2 regions of the Allobosea sp. LjRoot9 genome follow, and region 2 is predicted to be linked to the other one. Evidence: predicted binding sites of a transcription regulator. Region 2 holds the regulator's gene; the other holds the start of a gene.
The links. The regulator LexA, encoded in region 2, represses DNA repair genes until DNA is damaged. The targets are predictions, from matches to a motif close to TGTTCNNNNTGTGTTCNG.

Region 1: a site for LexA is predicted at 3,095-3,112, ahead of ACSQ3P_RS19115 (helicase-related protein). Genes of this name have one in related genera too.

The regions. Positions count from the first base shown of each region.
Region 1 is NZ_CAXUPC020000004.1:378,892-386,315, reverse strand. It holds gene ACSQ3P_RS19115 (helicase-related protein) at 1-3,004, opposite strand, end outside; gene ACSQ3P_RS19110 (alpha/beta fold hydrolase) at 3,351-4,238, opposite strand; gene ACSQ3P_RS19105 (DUF3108 domain-containing protein) at 4,453-5,295, opposite strand; gene rpmB (50S ribosomal protein L28) at 5,573-5,860, shown strand; gene ACSQ3P_RS19095 (esterase-like activity of phytase family protein) at 6,039-7,043, opposite strand; gene cobT (cobaltochelatase subunit CobT) at 7,040-7,424, opposite strand, start outside.
Region 2 is NZ_CAXUPC020000001.1:1,044,402-1,051,825, reverse strand. It holds gene ACSQ3P_RS05020 (anthranilate synthase component II) at 1-393, shown strand, start outside; gene trpD (anthranilate phosphoribosyltransferase) at 409-1,422, shown strand; gene trpC (indole-3-glycerol phosphate synthase TrpC) at 1,430-2,242, shown strand; gene moaC (cyclic pyranopterin monophosphate synthase MoaC) at 2,239-2,724, shown strand; gene ACSQ3P_RS05000 (molybdopterin molybdotransferase MoeA) at 2,721-3,932, shown strand; gene lexA (transcriptional repressor LexA) at 4,014-4,733, shown strand; gene ACSQ3P_RS04990 (ComEC/Rec2 family competence protein) at 4,727-6,970, opposite strand; gene gltX (glutamate--tRNA ligase) at 7,171-7,424, shown strand, end outside.

The sequences.
Region 1 (7,424 bases), on a different contig from region 2:
GGTTGGGCCTGTCGCCGCGACGACCGCCCGGCTGGCGTTCGCCGGGGGCGCCGTCGCGCGGGGCGCCACGGCCAGCCTGCTCGGGCCTGCGCCCGCCCTGATGACGATGCGGCCGCCAGACCTCGATCAGTTCCGGCTCGGCTGGCGCGGGCGTTGCAGTCGCAGCCACCTCGGTCGCCTCGACAGCCTCGCTGGCCTCGGCAGCAGCGTCCACCAGGGCCGGCGCAGCCGTCTCCTCGGCAGTAGCGTCCACCGGTGCCGGCGCGGCCGGCTCCTCGGCGGCAGCCGGCAAGGCCGACATCAGATCGGCGGGAACGGCGACGGGCTCCGGCTCGGGAGCGACAGCCGCCTCGAGTTCCGCCGGGACCGGCGCAACGGCCTCCGTCACCTCGGATACGGACGCCACCTTTCCGGCGACAGAAGCGGGCTCGTCGGAGACCACGCCCTCCGCCGGTTGCTCGGCGGCCTCAGTGGCAACGACAGCCTCATCGACCTTGACCGGCTCCACTTTCGCCGGGGGCGCAGCCAACGGCACGGTGATGGCTGGGCCTGGACGCTTGACCGAGACATAGCCAAGCGAGCGCAGGATCGAGGCGAAATCCTCGCCGGCGCAGCCGACGAGCGAGGTCATCGCGCCGGTGGCGACGAAACCGTCCTGATCGGCGGCGCCAGTCGGCGGCGTGCCTTGGGTAAGGCCCGGACGATAGGCGATCGCCGGCCGGATCAGATCGGCCAGGCGCTCCAGGATATCGACGCGCACGGCGCGCTCGCCGCAGACGCGATAGCCGGCAGCGCGATAGAGCCCCTTGGGAACCGCCTTGTCGACCGCAAACGAGGTCCGGCCCGAGGCCGCCAGATGAGCGATGTCGTCGAGCCCGCTCATCTCCGGCGAGCCGTGCTTCAGGGCCCAGAGCTGGGCCGCGAGCGCCCGCGGTGCCGGCTTCAGCAGCGCCGGCACATAGAGATGGAACGCGCCGAAACGGATGCCGAGCTGGCGCAGGGCGGCACGGCCCTCCTGGTCGAGCGCCTTCATCTCCTCGCCGACCTTGGTGCGCTCGAGCACGCCGAGCGATTCGGCGACCTGGTAAGCGATGCCGCGCGCGATGCCGGTCAGCGTCGTCGCCTCCTCCAGCAGCAGCAGCGCACCGAGCAGGCGGGTGACGTGATTCTTCAGCCAGAGCGTCAGGCGCGTCTCGACCTGCTGGCGCGCCGGCCCCGTCAGATGTTCCTCGACCAACAGGCGCAGGCGCGGCTCGATCGCCTTCTCGCCCGCGACCAGGCGCGCCACCGGCTCACCGACCCAGCGCAGCAAACCGTCATGCGACAACACGAAAGCATCGTCGCCGGCCAGAACGACGCGCGCGGCGCGCGCTTCGATCTCGCTGGCAAGCGCCTTCATCGCAGCCATATTCAGGGCTTTCGCCTCCGGCCCGCCGGCCTTCGGGTCCGCCGTGAAGCGAAACCCCTGCAGCATTCCGACGTGCTGGCCCTCGACGAGCACATCGCCCGCCGTGGTGACCTCAGCCTCCAACATGGTATTCTCCCGCAAACGACGCATCAGCACACTCGTGCGCCGATCCACAAAACGGCTGGCAAGCCTCTCGTGCAAAGCGTCCGACAGCTTGTCCTCTACAAGACGCGCCACCCCCTGCCAATGCTCAGGATCAGGCAACCAGTCGGGACGGTTGGCGACGAAGGTCCAGGTTCGCACCTGCGCGATGCGGGCCGACAGCGTGTCGATCTCGCCATCCGTGCGATCAAGCGCCGAAAGCTGGGCGTGATACCAGTCGATATCAAGCCGGCCATGGCGCATCAGGCGCAGATAAAGCGTCGTCGCGAGGTCCGCGTGCTGCATCGGCGCGATCTTGCGATAATCGGGCAGGCCGCAAACCTCCCAGAGCCGCTCGACCGCAGGACGCCCCTGCGCCAGCGCCTTGACGTCGGGGTCTTTCGCCAGGATTTCCAGCGTCGTCATGTCCTCCGCGATCAGCGCCCGCGTCAGCCCCGGCTCGGAAGGCTGCATGTTGAGGCTGTCGAGCAAACTCTCGATCGAACGCTGGTCGAGATCGGTGTTGCGCCATTGCAACTGCCGAACCGGTTCGAAGCGATGGTTCTCGATCGCATCGACGAGATCGGCCTCGAAGGGCGGGCAACGTCCGCTGGTGCCGAAGGTGCCGTCGCGCAGATGCCGCCCCGCCCGCCCCGCGATCTGGCCGAACTCGGCCGGGTTGAGCTTGCGGAAATGATGGCCGTCGAACTTCTTGTCCGCCGCGAAGGCGATATGGTCGACATCGAGATTGAGCCCCATGCCGATCGCGTCGGTCGCGACGAGATAGTCGACATCGCCGGACTGGTAGATCTCGACCTGCGCATTGCGTGTCCGCGGCGACAAGGCGCCCAGCACCACCGCCGCCCCGCCCTTCTGCCGGCGGATCAGCTCGGCGATGGCGTAGACCTCCTCGACCGAGAAGGCGACGATGGCCGAGCGCGGCGGCAGCCTTGTGATCTTGCGATCGCCGGCGAAGAGCAATTGCGACAGGCGCGGGCGCGTGACGACGTTGACGCCGGGGATGAGCTGCTCGATCAGCGGCTTCATCGTGCCGGCCCCGATCAGCATGGTCTCGGCCCGGCCGCGCCGGTTCATCAGCCGGTCGGTGAAGACATGGCCGCGATCGAGATCGGCGGCGAGCTGGATCTCGTCGATCGCGACGAAATCGACCGCGAGATCGCGCGGCATCGCTTCAACCGTGCAGACCCAGAAGCGCGGCCGCTCCGGCTTGATCTTCTCCTCGCCGGTGACGAGCGCGACAGCGTCAGCGCCGACCTTCTCGACCACGCGGCTATAGACCTCGCGCGCCAACAGCCGGAGCGGCAGGCCGATCATGCCTGTCGGATGCGCCACCATCCGCTCGATCGCGAGATGCGTCTTGCCGGTGTTGGTGGGGCCGAGAACCGCCGTGACGCCGTTTGCACGGACGGAGCGAGGCAAGGGACGAGCTGAAATCAAAACGCGACCGATCGTGACCGCCCGCCCTAGCCGCCCGGCACGCGACTGCGCCGGGTAGCCTCAGGGCGACGACGAGGCATCAGGGGATAGAACAAGTCCTGAACGAAGCAAGCCCGAATCGCTGACTCGGCCTGAATCCGGTTTCGTTCCCGGCAAGATATCGCGGCTCTGGTAAACGCGACCACCCAATCTGGAATCGAACCACCGGCATCATCCATCCTCTCGCGCGCCCGATGCGGCCCAGGGCCGCATCGCGCCTTCGCCTATTTAAGGCTTTCCCGCGCCGAAACGAGAGGGCGCCTCCACGATGGTCTAGATCGCCGGCGCATTCAGCATGTCGTGATCAGCCGAAGACGTCGACGAACACCTGCGCCGCCTCGTCGGGCGCCTCGACATGCACGAAATGCCCGGCGCTCTCGCAGAAGGTGACCTTGGCCTCGTCGAAATGCTCCGGCACGAAAGCCGCCCATTCCGATTTCAGGATCGGGTCATGCCGGCCCCAATGCACCCGCGTCGGCTGGTGGATCCGCACGGATGGCGGCGCGTGGCCGTCGATCGCCGCCAGCCGCAGCGCGTTCTGGCTGCGATACCAGTCGAACCCGCCGCGCAGATTGCCGGGCTTCATGAAATTATCGACCCAGAGCTCGAAGGCCGGCTCGAAGGCATCCTTGCGATGGCACCAATGCGTCAGGAAATGCCCGAGATAGAGCGAGCAGGCCTTGCGGCTCGAACCCACCAGCGCCTCGGCCAGGTTGAGCTGCTGGAACGCCTGGTACCAGACCTCGTTGACGTGCCCGTCATGGACCCAGCGCCCACCGACGCTCGCTGTCGGGCAATTGAAGAACAGCAGCCGCTCGACCGCCTGTGGATGCCGGCGCGCCAGCGCCTGCGCTGCATAGGCCCCGACATCATGGCCGACGACGCCGACCGAATCGAGATCCAGCGCATGCAGCAGCGCAGCCATGTCGTCGGCATGGCAGTTGGCGCCGACATCGCTACGCGGCCCCACCGTCTTAGCGCTATCGCCAAAACCGCGCAGGTCGGGCGCGATCAATCGAAATTCGCCATGCAGGCGATTGATCAGCGGCAACCAGGTCGCCCAGAACTCCGGCCAACCATGCAGCAGCAGGACAGGCGGGCCATCGCCGATCTCGGCGATATGCAGCATGGTATCGCGAACGGCGAGCTGGCGATGGCGCAGGCCCGGCGGAGCGGTGAAGTCGCTGGTCATGGCGTCTTTCTGGCGCAGGCAGTGGCGTCAGGGTAATGCCGGCTCCGTCGCCGCCGCAATCGGCTGCGGAGCATGACGCCCTTGCGGCGGCGGTTCTCCACAGGCGGCTGGAGCGCGTTCGCCCGAACGCAGCGCGCCTCGATCCGTATTCAAAAAGTTACAGCAGGATCGACGCGAAAAACCGGTTCCCGCTTTTTCGCATCCCGCTCTGGCGTCAATTTCCGGCAGTGCTTGCCGTCACGCCCGGATCGACCCTGAAGCTCGAGGCTTCGACCACGGCGGTGCCGATCATCGTCTTCACCGAAATGCGCACCGGGACCATCACATTCGTCCCCGCCACCGGCGCAAGCCAGACGCTGATGTCCTTGTTCTCGGCCATGAACTTGGTGCTGGGCCGCAGCGCCCTATGGCCGGCGATCGGCACATAGCGCACCTGGCAGACCGCGACCGGGCCGCCATAACCGTCCAGCTTGACCTCCCGGGAGCCGGCATAGCTCATCTTGATGTCATAGCGGGCCGCACCGTCGAAGATCGGCAGCGTGCGATTGCAGGCACTCGCGCTGCCGCCCTTGCCGTCGACAGGCATCAGGAAAGCGCTGAGCGGATCCAGGATATTGCGCTTGTGGCTGTCCGCCAGGGGTACGCGGTCCGGCTTGAAGTCGATCGGCGGAACGATCTCGATCGCCTGGACATTGCCACCCCCGAGCGCCATGCGCACAGTCCGGCTCTCGCTGGAGCTGGCGGAGCTGATCGCGAAGGTCGCTGCCATCGGCTTGCCGGCGCTCATATTGCCGGTCGCCGCGCCCGAGCCGCGCCCGCCGGTGAAGCCGCCGACCAATCCGGTCAGCTTCGCCACGATGTCGAGCTTGTAGCCGCCGGAATCGACGCCGCCGCTGAGATTCGCCGTACCGAGCGTCAGCCCCAGCAGCGAGACCTGGTATTTCGCGTCGAGTGAAGCGGCCTGCGCCGGCAGGCTGGTCGCCGCCAGCATCGCGACAAAAGACAACCTGGCGACGAAGGATAACCCGGCCAGGGACGGCGCGATGGCGGGTTTCATCCGTTTCCTCCGAAGCTTGGGGTATGATTTGCAATGCACTGCGAATCGGTCTGAATCGTGACCTGTTTCGCGGCATTTGGCGAGCCGCGCGCCAGTCCGGTGTCTCGCTAGCGCTGATATCGGCAACAGCGCACTGACGCCGACGAGTTCTCCTTGACGCCGCCGCCCACCTTGGCTATGGAACCGCGACTTCAATTTGACTTCCGGTGCTCATGTCCGGCACGTCGCGTGTCGGCATTTTTATTTGAGCGAACCGGTTGCAGCAAGGAACGATGACATGGCCCGCCGTTGCGAACTGACCGGGAAAGGTACCCTGACCGGGCACCTCGTCAGCCACTCGAACCGCAAGACCAAGACGGTTTTCCGTCCCAACCTCGTGCAGGTCACGCTGCAGTCGGATGCGCTGGGCCGTTCGGTTCGCCTGCGCGTCTCGGCCAATGCCCTGCGCACGGTCGACCATCGCGGCGGCCTCGACGCCTTCCTGGTCAAGGCTCCGGCCGCCGACCTTTCGGCTGGCGCCCTGACCCTGAAGCGCGACATCGAGAAGAAGCTCGCCACCGCCTGAGCGATCGAGTTCTTCACGATTGAATGAAGCGGCCGCGAGGCCGCTTTTTTCGTTTGGGCCGGGCCCCACCGTCATGGTCGACCTTGTGTCGACCATCCACGTCTTCGCTGTTCGAGGGCCGTGTCCAAGACGTGGATGCTCGCCACAAGGGCGAGCATGACGGCCTGTGCATCCCCCCTCAAACCAACTCGAATTCCAGCAGGATCGTCCGCTGCAGGAACGAGAAATTATCGTCCGAGATCAGGGTCAGGATCGTCCGCCCTTGCTCCAGATGGACGGACAATCCCTCCATATTATCGATCTCCTGGCCGAGATCGGCCTCGATCAGATAGGGTCCATCGAGCAGCGCACCTGGCTTGATGCCTGCCCCCGCGATCCGGCGGATGCGCATGCCGACGCCGCGCAGCGGCCGATACCAGCGCTCCAGCACCAGCATGTCGCCGCCGGGCAGGAAGGCGAGATCGGTAATGTCGAAACCGTCATGGCGCGCGAGCTGGAACAGGCCCGGCTGCCGGCCACTGAGGATGATGCCGAGCGTCGGGTCGTTCTCGCCGCCCGAGCGCTCGGCGATGGCGACGAGCGCGCCCGCGAGCGGATGGCCGGCTGGCGCGACGCCGATCGCCTCCAGCCCACGATTGCTCGACAGGCGCTTGACCTCGCGCGGCACCGGCACGATACGGGCGCGCGCCGCGACGCCTTCTTTCGCCCAGTCGAAGCGCAGGATGTCATGCGTCCGCTCGACGCCGATATAGGCGACGCCGTCCGCGATCGTCAGGCTCTCCGTATCATAATAGCGCGAGCGGTGCAGCGGCTTGCCGGACGCCCCCAGGATGGGCGCAAGCTCCGCCCCGTCGAGCGCGACGATACGGCCGCCTTGCGAGCGCGGCTTCGCCGTCAGCCAGAAGCCGTTATCTGTGATGGAAACGAGCTCGGCCCCGTCGGGAGAGCGCCACAATCCGGAAAAACCGCCGAAGCGCGGATGGTTTGCGGTCAGGACAAGCCCGCCACGAAAGCTCAACTGGCCGAAGCGCGTCTTCTCGGGGCTGCGAGGCTCGAACGCCTTGATCGGACGCGCCGAGATCGTGATCGGTATGCGGGTCTGTTCGAGACCCTGCGCCCGCGCAATTGGCGCGATGGCCGCCGAAGCCAGCCCGGCCAACGCGCCCCGCCGCGTCAGCCTCACTGCAGGCGCCGCGATCCGCGCGATTTCGTCGCCAGCCCGGCATCCTCCTCGAAGAGCTCCGCCAGCTTCTCGGTCATGACGCCGCCAAGCTCCTCGGCATCGACGATGGTGACGGCGCGGCGGTAATAGCGTGTGACGTCATGGCCAATGCCGATGGCGATCAGCTCGACCGGCGAACGCGTCTCGACCTCGGCGATGACATGGCGCAGATGCCGCTCGAGATAATTGCCGGCATTGACCGAAAGCGTGGAGTCGTCGACCGGCGCGCCGTCAGAGATCACCATCAGGATCTTGCGCTGCTCCGGGCGCGCCAGCAGGCGCTTATGCGCCCAATCCAGCGCCTCGCCGTCGATATTCTCCTTCAGCAAACCCTCGCGCATC
Region 2 (7,424 bases):
ATCTTCGGCGTCTGCCTGGGTTTGCAGGCGATCGGCCAGGTCTTCGGCGGCGAAGTCGTGCGGGCGCCCCTGCCGATGCACGGCAAGATCTCGGCGATCCGGCATCAGTCGCGCGGCATGTTCCGTGGCATCAACGGGCCGATCCAGGCGACGCGCTACCATTCGCTCGTCGTCTCCCGCCAAACCTGCCCCGCAGCACTCGATATCGAGGCGGAGAGCGATGACGGGTTGATCATGGCGCTGTCGCATCGCGAATTTCCCGTGCAGGGCGTGCAGTTCCACCCCGAGAGCATCGCCTCCGAGCATGGCGCGACGATCCTGCGCAATTTCCTCGAGAGCTCCGAGCGATGGTCGCAGCAGCACCGCTCCGCCGCCCTGCCCCAGACCGCCTGATTTCGCAGAGTTCACATGGACGACTTCAAACCCTTCATCGCCAAGGTCGCGACCGGAGCTACGCTTTCGCGCGACGAGGCCAAAGACGCCTTCGACACCATCCTCTCGGGCGAGGTCACCAACGCCCAGGCCGCCGCCTTTCTGATGGCGTTGCGCGTGCGCGGCGAGACCACAGAGGAGATCACCGGGGCTGTCGCCGCCATGCGCGGCAAGATGGTCAAGGTCCAGGCTCCGGTTGATGCCATCGACATCGTCGGCACCGGTGGCGATTCGTCGGGCTCCTACAATGTCTCGACGCTGGCTGCGATCATCACGGCCGCCTGTGGTGTGCCTGTCGCCAAGCACGGCAACCGCGCCGCCTCCTCGCGCTCGGGCGCTGCCGACGTGCTGATGGCGCTCGGCGTCAGGGTCGGGCTCGACGCGGCGGCGACGGAGCGCTGCATCAAGGAGGCCGGCCTCGGTTTCATGTTCGCGCCGACGCACCACGCCTCGATGCGCCATGTTGCGCCGGTGCGCACCGAACTCGGCACCCGCACGATCTTCAACCTGCTCGGCCCCCTGTCGAATCCGGCCGGCGTGACCAGGCAGCTCGTCGGCGCCTTTTCCGAGACCTGGCTGGAGCCGATGGTGAAGGTTCTGGCCTCGCTCGGCTCGCAGCGGATCTGGGCCGTGCACGGCTCCGACGGTCTGGACGAGATCACCACGACCGGACCGACGCGGGTCGTCTCGCTCGAAGGCGGCAAGATCGAGAGCTTTACGATCAACCCGGGCGATGTCGGGCTTGCGCTGGCGAAACCTGCGGATCTGCGCGGCGGCGAGCCGGAACAGAATGCGGCCGCGCTGCGCGCCGTGCTCGATGGGCAGAAGACCGCCTTTCGCGATATCGCGGCCTTCAATGCAGCGGCTGCGCTCGTCGTTGCCGGCAAGGCGGGCGATCTGCGCGACGGGCTGGCCCAGGCTTTCGCCGCGCTCGACAGCGGTCGCGCCAAGGCCCGGCTCGATGCTTTGATCGTCAGCTCGAACGCGTGAGGCGGCGATGACCGATATTCTCGCGAAGATCGAGGCCTATAAGCGCCAGGAGATCGCTGCCGCCAAGGCCGCGATCCCGCAAGCCGAGATCGAGCGACTGGCACTGGCCGCCTCGCCGGTACGCGGCTTTGCCGCTGCGCTCGCGGCGAAGCATGCCACGGGCCAGTCGGCATTGATCGCGGAGATCAAGAAGGCGAGCCCGTCAAAGGGGCTGATCCGGGAGGATTTCGATCCACCCTCCCTCGCGAAGGCTTATGCGGCAGGCGGAGCCGCCTGCCTCTCGGTGCTGACCGACGCACCGTCGTTCCAGGGTCGGCCCGAATTCCTGACGCAAGCGCGCGAGGCCTCCGGCCTGCCGGCGCTGCGCAAGGACTTCCTCTACGACGCCTATCAGGTGTTCGAGGCGCGGGCCTGGGGTGCCGATTGCATCCTGATCATCATGGCCGGCGTCGACGACGCCACGGCGCGCGAGCTCAACGCCACGGCGCAGGGCCTCGGCATGGACGTTCTCGTCGAGGTTCATGACGAGGCCGAGCTCAATCGTGCGCTAGAGATCGACAGCCGCCTGCTCGGCATCAACAACCGCGATCTGCGTAGCTTCCATGTCGATCTCGCCGTCACCGAACGCCTGGCGCCGCGCATTCCCGATGACCGGATCATCGTCGGTGAAAGCGGTGTCTTCAGCCCCGCCGATATCGCCAGGCTGCGGCGCGTCGGTGTCGAAACCTTCCTGGTCGGCGAGAGCCTGATGCGCCAGGCGGATGTGGCACAGGCGACGCGCGCTCTGCTTGCAGGTCCAGGCAAGGAGGCCGCGGCGTGACCGGCCTCAGCCACCTCGATGCGCAGGGCCAGGCGCATATGGTGGATGTCGGCGACAAAGCCGAGACGACGCGTATCGCCATCGCCGAGGGCAATGTGGTGATGCAGGCAGCCACGCTCGACATCGTGCGGCGCGGCGATGCGAAGAAGGGCGACGTGCTCGGCACCGCAAGGCTTGCCGGCATCATGGCGGCCAAGCGCACGCATGAACTGATTCCGCTTTGCCACCCGCTGCTGATCAGCAAGATCGCCGTCGATCTCACGATCGACGAAGCATTGCCCGGCGTTCGCGTGCGCGTCGAGGTGAAGATGAAGGGCCAGACCGGCGTCGAGATGGAAGCGCTCACCGCCGTCAGCGTCGCCTGTCTCACGGTCTACGACATGGTCAAGGCGGTCGATCGCGCGATGCATATCGAGGGCATCCGGCTGGTGCATAAATCCGGCGGGAAATCTGGCGTCTACGAGGCGGAGCAGCCGGCATGAGCCTGACCCCGGTCAAGGTCGCGCTGCAGGCGCTGCTCGACAGCGTTCCTGGGCCGACATCCGTCGAGATCGTTCCGCTGGCCTCCTGCGCCGGGCGCGTGCTGGGCGCCGACATCGTCGCGCTCAGGACACAGCCGCCTTTCGCCAATTCGGCCATGGACGGCTACGCAGCCCGCGCCGCGGATCTTGCGCCGGCAAATGAACTGCGCGTCATCGGCGAATCGGCGGCCGGGCGCGCCTTTGCAGGAACGGTCGGCCCCGGCGAGGCGATTCGCATCTTCACCGGCGCGCCTATGCCCGATGGTGCCGATACGATCCTGATCCAGGAGAATGCCGATGGCGTCGGCGGCACGGTCATCCGCGTCCGCGAAGGCGCCCAGCCGGGGCGTTTCGTCCGCCCGGCCGGCCTCGATTTCCGGGAAGGCGATGTCCTCCTCCCGGCGGGACGCCGGCTCGACAGTGCCGCGCTCGGCCTCGCGGCTGCAGCCGGACACCCTACCCTGCCGGTTCGGCGCAAGCCCCTGGTCGCGATCCTGGCGACCGGGGACGAACTCGTCCTGCCGGGCGAAACAGTCGGCCCCGACCAGATCGTCGCTTCGAACAGCTATTCCCTGGCGGCGATCGTCGAGGAGATCGGCGGAACAGCCTTCGATCTCGGCATTGCACGCGATAATCATCCCGATCTCGCCGCCAAGATCGAGCGGGCGCGAGCCGCCGGCGCTGACGTGCTGATCACGCTCGGCGGCGCCTCGGTCGGAGCGCATGACCTCGTACAGGAGGCCTTGAAGCGCCAGGGCATGGAGCTCGGCTTCTGGAAGATCGCGATGCGGCCGGGCAAGCCGATGATGATGGGGCGGCTTGGAGCCATGGTCGCCGTCGGCCTACCCGGCAACCCGGTCTCGTCGATCGTCTGCGGGCATCTGTTCGTGGCGCCGCTGATCGAGGCGCTGCTCGGCATGCCCGATCCCGCGCGCGACCGCAGCGAACCGGCGATCCTCGGAATTGATATGCCGGCTAATGATGAGCGTGAAGATTATCTGCGCGCCGATCTTCAGCACATCGAGGCCGGCTGGCTCGCCAGCCCCTTCGCCAAGCAGGATTCCTCGATGCTGGGCAATCTGGCGCGCGCTCGGGCGCTGGTCATTCGCCCGGCCCATGCAGAGCCGGCAAAAGAAGGCGCACCCTGCCGGATCATCCGCCTCCGCTAGGTTAGCTTGCGGAACACAACACGAACGTGTATGATGTTCGTGATTTGTTTCGAATTCGCGCCGCGGGCGCTGGCGGGGACCATGCTGACACGCAAACAATTCGAATTGCTCCGCTTCATCCAGGAACGCCTGCGTGAAAGCGGCGTGCCGCCCTCCTTCGACGAAATGAAGGACGCGCTCGATCTCCGCTCGAAATCCGGCATTCATCGCCTGATCATGGCGTTGGAGGAGCGAGGCTTCATTCGCCGGCTGCCCAATCGCGCCCGCGCATTGGAGGTGATCAAGCTTCCCGATGGCGTCGGCATGCCACAAGGCGCGCGCCCGCGTTTCAGCCCCTCCATCGTGCAAGGTGGCCTCGGCCAGGGCGGCGGCCTCGGCAAGGCGCGCCCGGCCCCTGGTCCCGAAGAGGAGGCGCGTGCCACGATCGCAATCCCGGTGATGGGGCGGATCGCCGCCGGCACGCCGATCTCGGCGATCCAGAGCCGCAGCCACAGTGTGGCGCTGCCGGCGGACATGCTCGGCGCCGGCGAGCATTTCGCGCTTGAGGTGCGCGGCGATTCGATGGTCGAGGCCGGCATTCTCGACGGCGACACCGTCGTCATCCGCCGGCAGGACACCGCCAATACCGGCGACATCATCGTGGCGCTGATCGATGACGAAGAGGCGACGCTGAAGCGCCTGCGCAAACGCGGCTCGTCAATCGCGCTTGAAGCCGCAAACCCGGCTTATGAAACCCGTGTGCTCGGCCCCGATCGGGTCAAGATCCAGGGTCGGTTGGTCAATCTGATGCGGCGCTACTGAAGCCGGTCGGGCTCGGCTGCCACATCGCCCGTATCGCTCCTCTCCGGCTGCCGCGCAGGAGGCTGCTGCGCGGGCCTTGTGCTTGTCGCCGCGCGCTTGCGTATCCAGGGGCGATCGGCATCCTGCCGTTCTGCCTGGACGATACGCCAGCCGCCTGCAGTGCCGATGAGGGAGGTCGCGCCGTCGCGGTTCAGGGCCGTCCGGTCGACCAGCTTCGCTGCGCAGGGAGCCGACCAGGGTATCGGCGTGACGACGAGGTCGGCGCGCAGGCAATCCTCGATGACGGCGAGCCGGTCTTTCGCATAGGCGATCCGGCGACCATTGCGAGCGGTAACGACACAGCCTTGCGTATCGCAAGCCGCATTCTTGCGCAGGCTCGCATCCGTGGGCTGCCGCCCATCGCCATCGGCGACGAGCCATTGTTGCAGCACGAAGCTGCTTGGCCGGCCGGCCAGAATGAAACGGTCGTCGGCTCCGCGCACGACGAGGCCGGAACCGTCGCGTTCGACCACGATATCCGGCCGGTCCGGCTTGGCCGCGACCGTGACGCCCATCACCAGCGGCAGGATGGCGAGCAGCCGAAGCTTCGTGCTCCACAGCGTCAGCCAGAGCAGTGTCATCGCAAGGCAGACCAGCGCGGCCTCGCCGAAGGCGGGAATGATCAGCGTCGAGTGGTCGATCGCCGCGACCCAGTGGGCCAGCCGCAGCACCACCTCGGAGGCGGCGCCCATCAGCCACCAGGCCGGCCAATCGAGGCCGAAGGGGTAGGCCAGCACTCCGAACACCGCAGCCGGCATGACGAACAGCGAGACGAAGGGCAAGGCGAGCGCATTGCCGAGCAGCCCGAACGGATTGAAGGTCTGGAAATGATAGGCGCCGAACGGGGCCGTCGCCGCCGTCGCCAGCAGGGTTGTGATGACGGTGCCGCTGGCGGCGATCCAGAGTGGGCGCAGCGGCCAGGGCCATGGCGATGGCGGCGCGGTCTGATTGCGTTCCTCCCAGCGCTCGGCAAAGGCGATCAGCGCCGCTACCGCCCCGAATGACATCTGGAAGCTCGGCCCGAGCAGCGCCTCGGGCTCGCGCAGCAAGACGATGATCGCTGCCAAGGCAAGGTTGCGCATGCTCAGCGCCGGGCGGTCGATCAGGATTGCGCCGAGCATCACCAGCGTCATGATCAATGACCTGACGGTTGCGACATCGGAGCCGGAGAAGACGCAATAGGCGGTTGCTCCGATCATGGCGGCAACGGCGGCGATCTTCTTGATCGGCCAGTGCAAGGCCAGCGTCTGCGAGAGCGCCAGCAGCGCCCGCACAAGCCAGAGGATCGTGCCGGCGGCGAGCACCATGTGCAGGCCCGAAATCGAGACGATGTGGTAGATGCCAGCCGCGCGCAGATCGGCATTGGTCGTTTCCGTGATCAGGCCGCGCTTGCCGGTCACCAGTGCCGCCGCCATCGCGCCGGCCTGCCCGCCCCCGACGCTGGCGATGCGGGCGGTCAGGGCGTTGCGGGCGCGGTCGATCAGCACGGCTCTCGCGAGTTCGGGCGGAGGCGGGCCTGGCGCCGGTGTCAGCATGATCTTGCCGGGGATGTTGCCGACCGCGCCGATGCCGCGAAAGAACGCGTCGCGGCCGAAATCATAGCCGCCCGGTCGCGCCGGACCAGGCGGCGGCAGAAGGCGTGCATTGGCCGTGATATGGTCTCCCGGCGCGACTGTCTCCGCCTTGATATTGACGCGGACGCGTTTGGGCCGTCGCTCCGCTTCGACGCCGGCTATCCCGGTGACCAGCACGACGAGGCGAGCGCCTGCATCGCGCGCCTCGACTGATTCGACATAGCCGGTGAGCTGGCCGCTGCGCGGGCGATCCAGGATCGGCGCCATGATCGTCGCGGTGCGCAAGGTCGCCGCCGAGAAGCCGACGAAGACCGCAACCAGCCCAAGACAAACCGGCAAGGCGAGCTGCTGCCGGCGCAGAGCTATGGCGAGGCCGCTTGCAAGCGCGACACCGGCAAGCGGCGCCCATAGCGCGGGCTCCCGGTCGCCGGCGAAGTAGAGCAGGATGCCGATGCCCATCATGACCGGGAACCAGAGGAAGAGCCGCCGGCGCTCCGCCTCGGCGGCGAAGGCCTGTCGCGCCTGCCCGGGCCAATCCCGCCATGCCAGGCCGATACCGCTGCCGAGCCAGGAGACGGGCAGGCGCGACGGCAGGACGCCGGCCAGCGCGCCGCGTGATTTCACCCGCTCTGACGGTCCTGTATGCACCGCCGCCCCTTCCCCCTGCCCGCCCGCGATCTTGCGCTTAACGCGGGCGGCCGAGCCATGTTACAGGGGCCACGCCGGCTGTCATGCCATGACCGGTGGATTGTCCTGTTTTTGCCTTCCCTTCCTGTTTTGCCTTTGGGCTGCCGATTCACGAGCCCAGCCGGAGCCCAGCCTTCATGAGTGATGCGGTCGTCACGCGCTTTGCCCCCTCGCCCACCGGCTTCCTGCATATCGGCGGAGCGCGGACGGCCCTGTTCAACTGGCTCTATGCGCGCCGGCATGGCGGCAAGATGCTGCTGCGGATCGAGGACACGGACCGCGAGCGCTCGACGGAACCGGCGATTGCCGCGATCCTCGACGGGTTGAGCTGGCTCGGGCTCGATTGGGATGGCGACACCGTCTACCAATTCGCCCGCGCCGAGCGGCATCG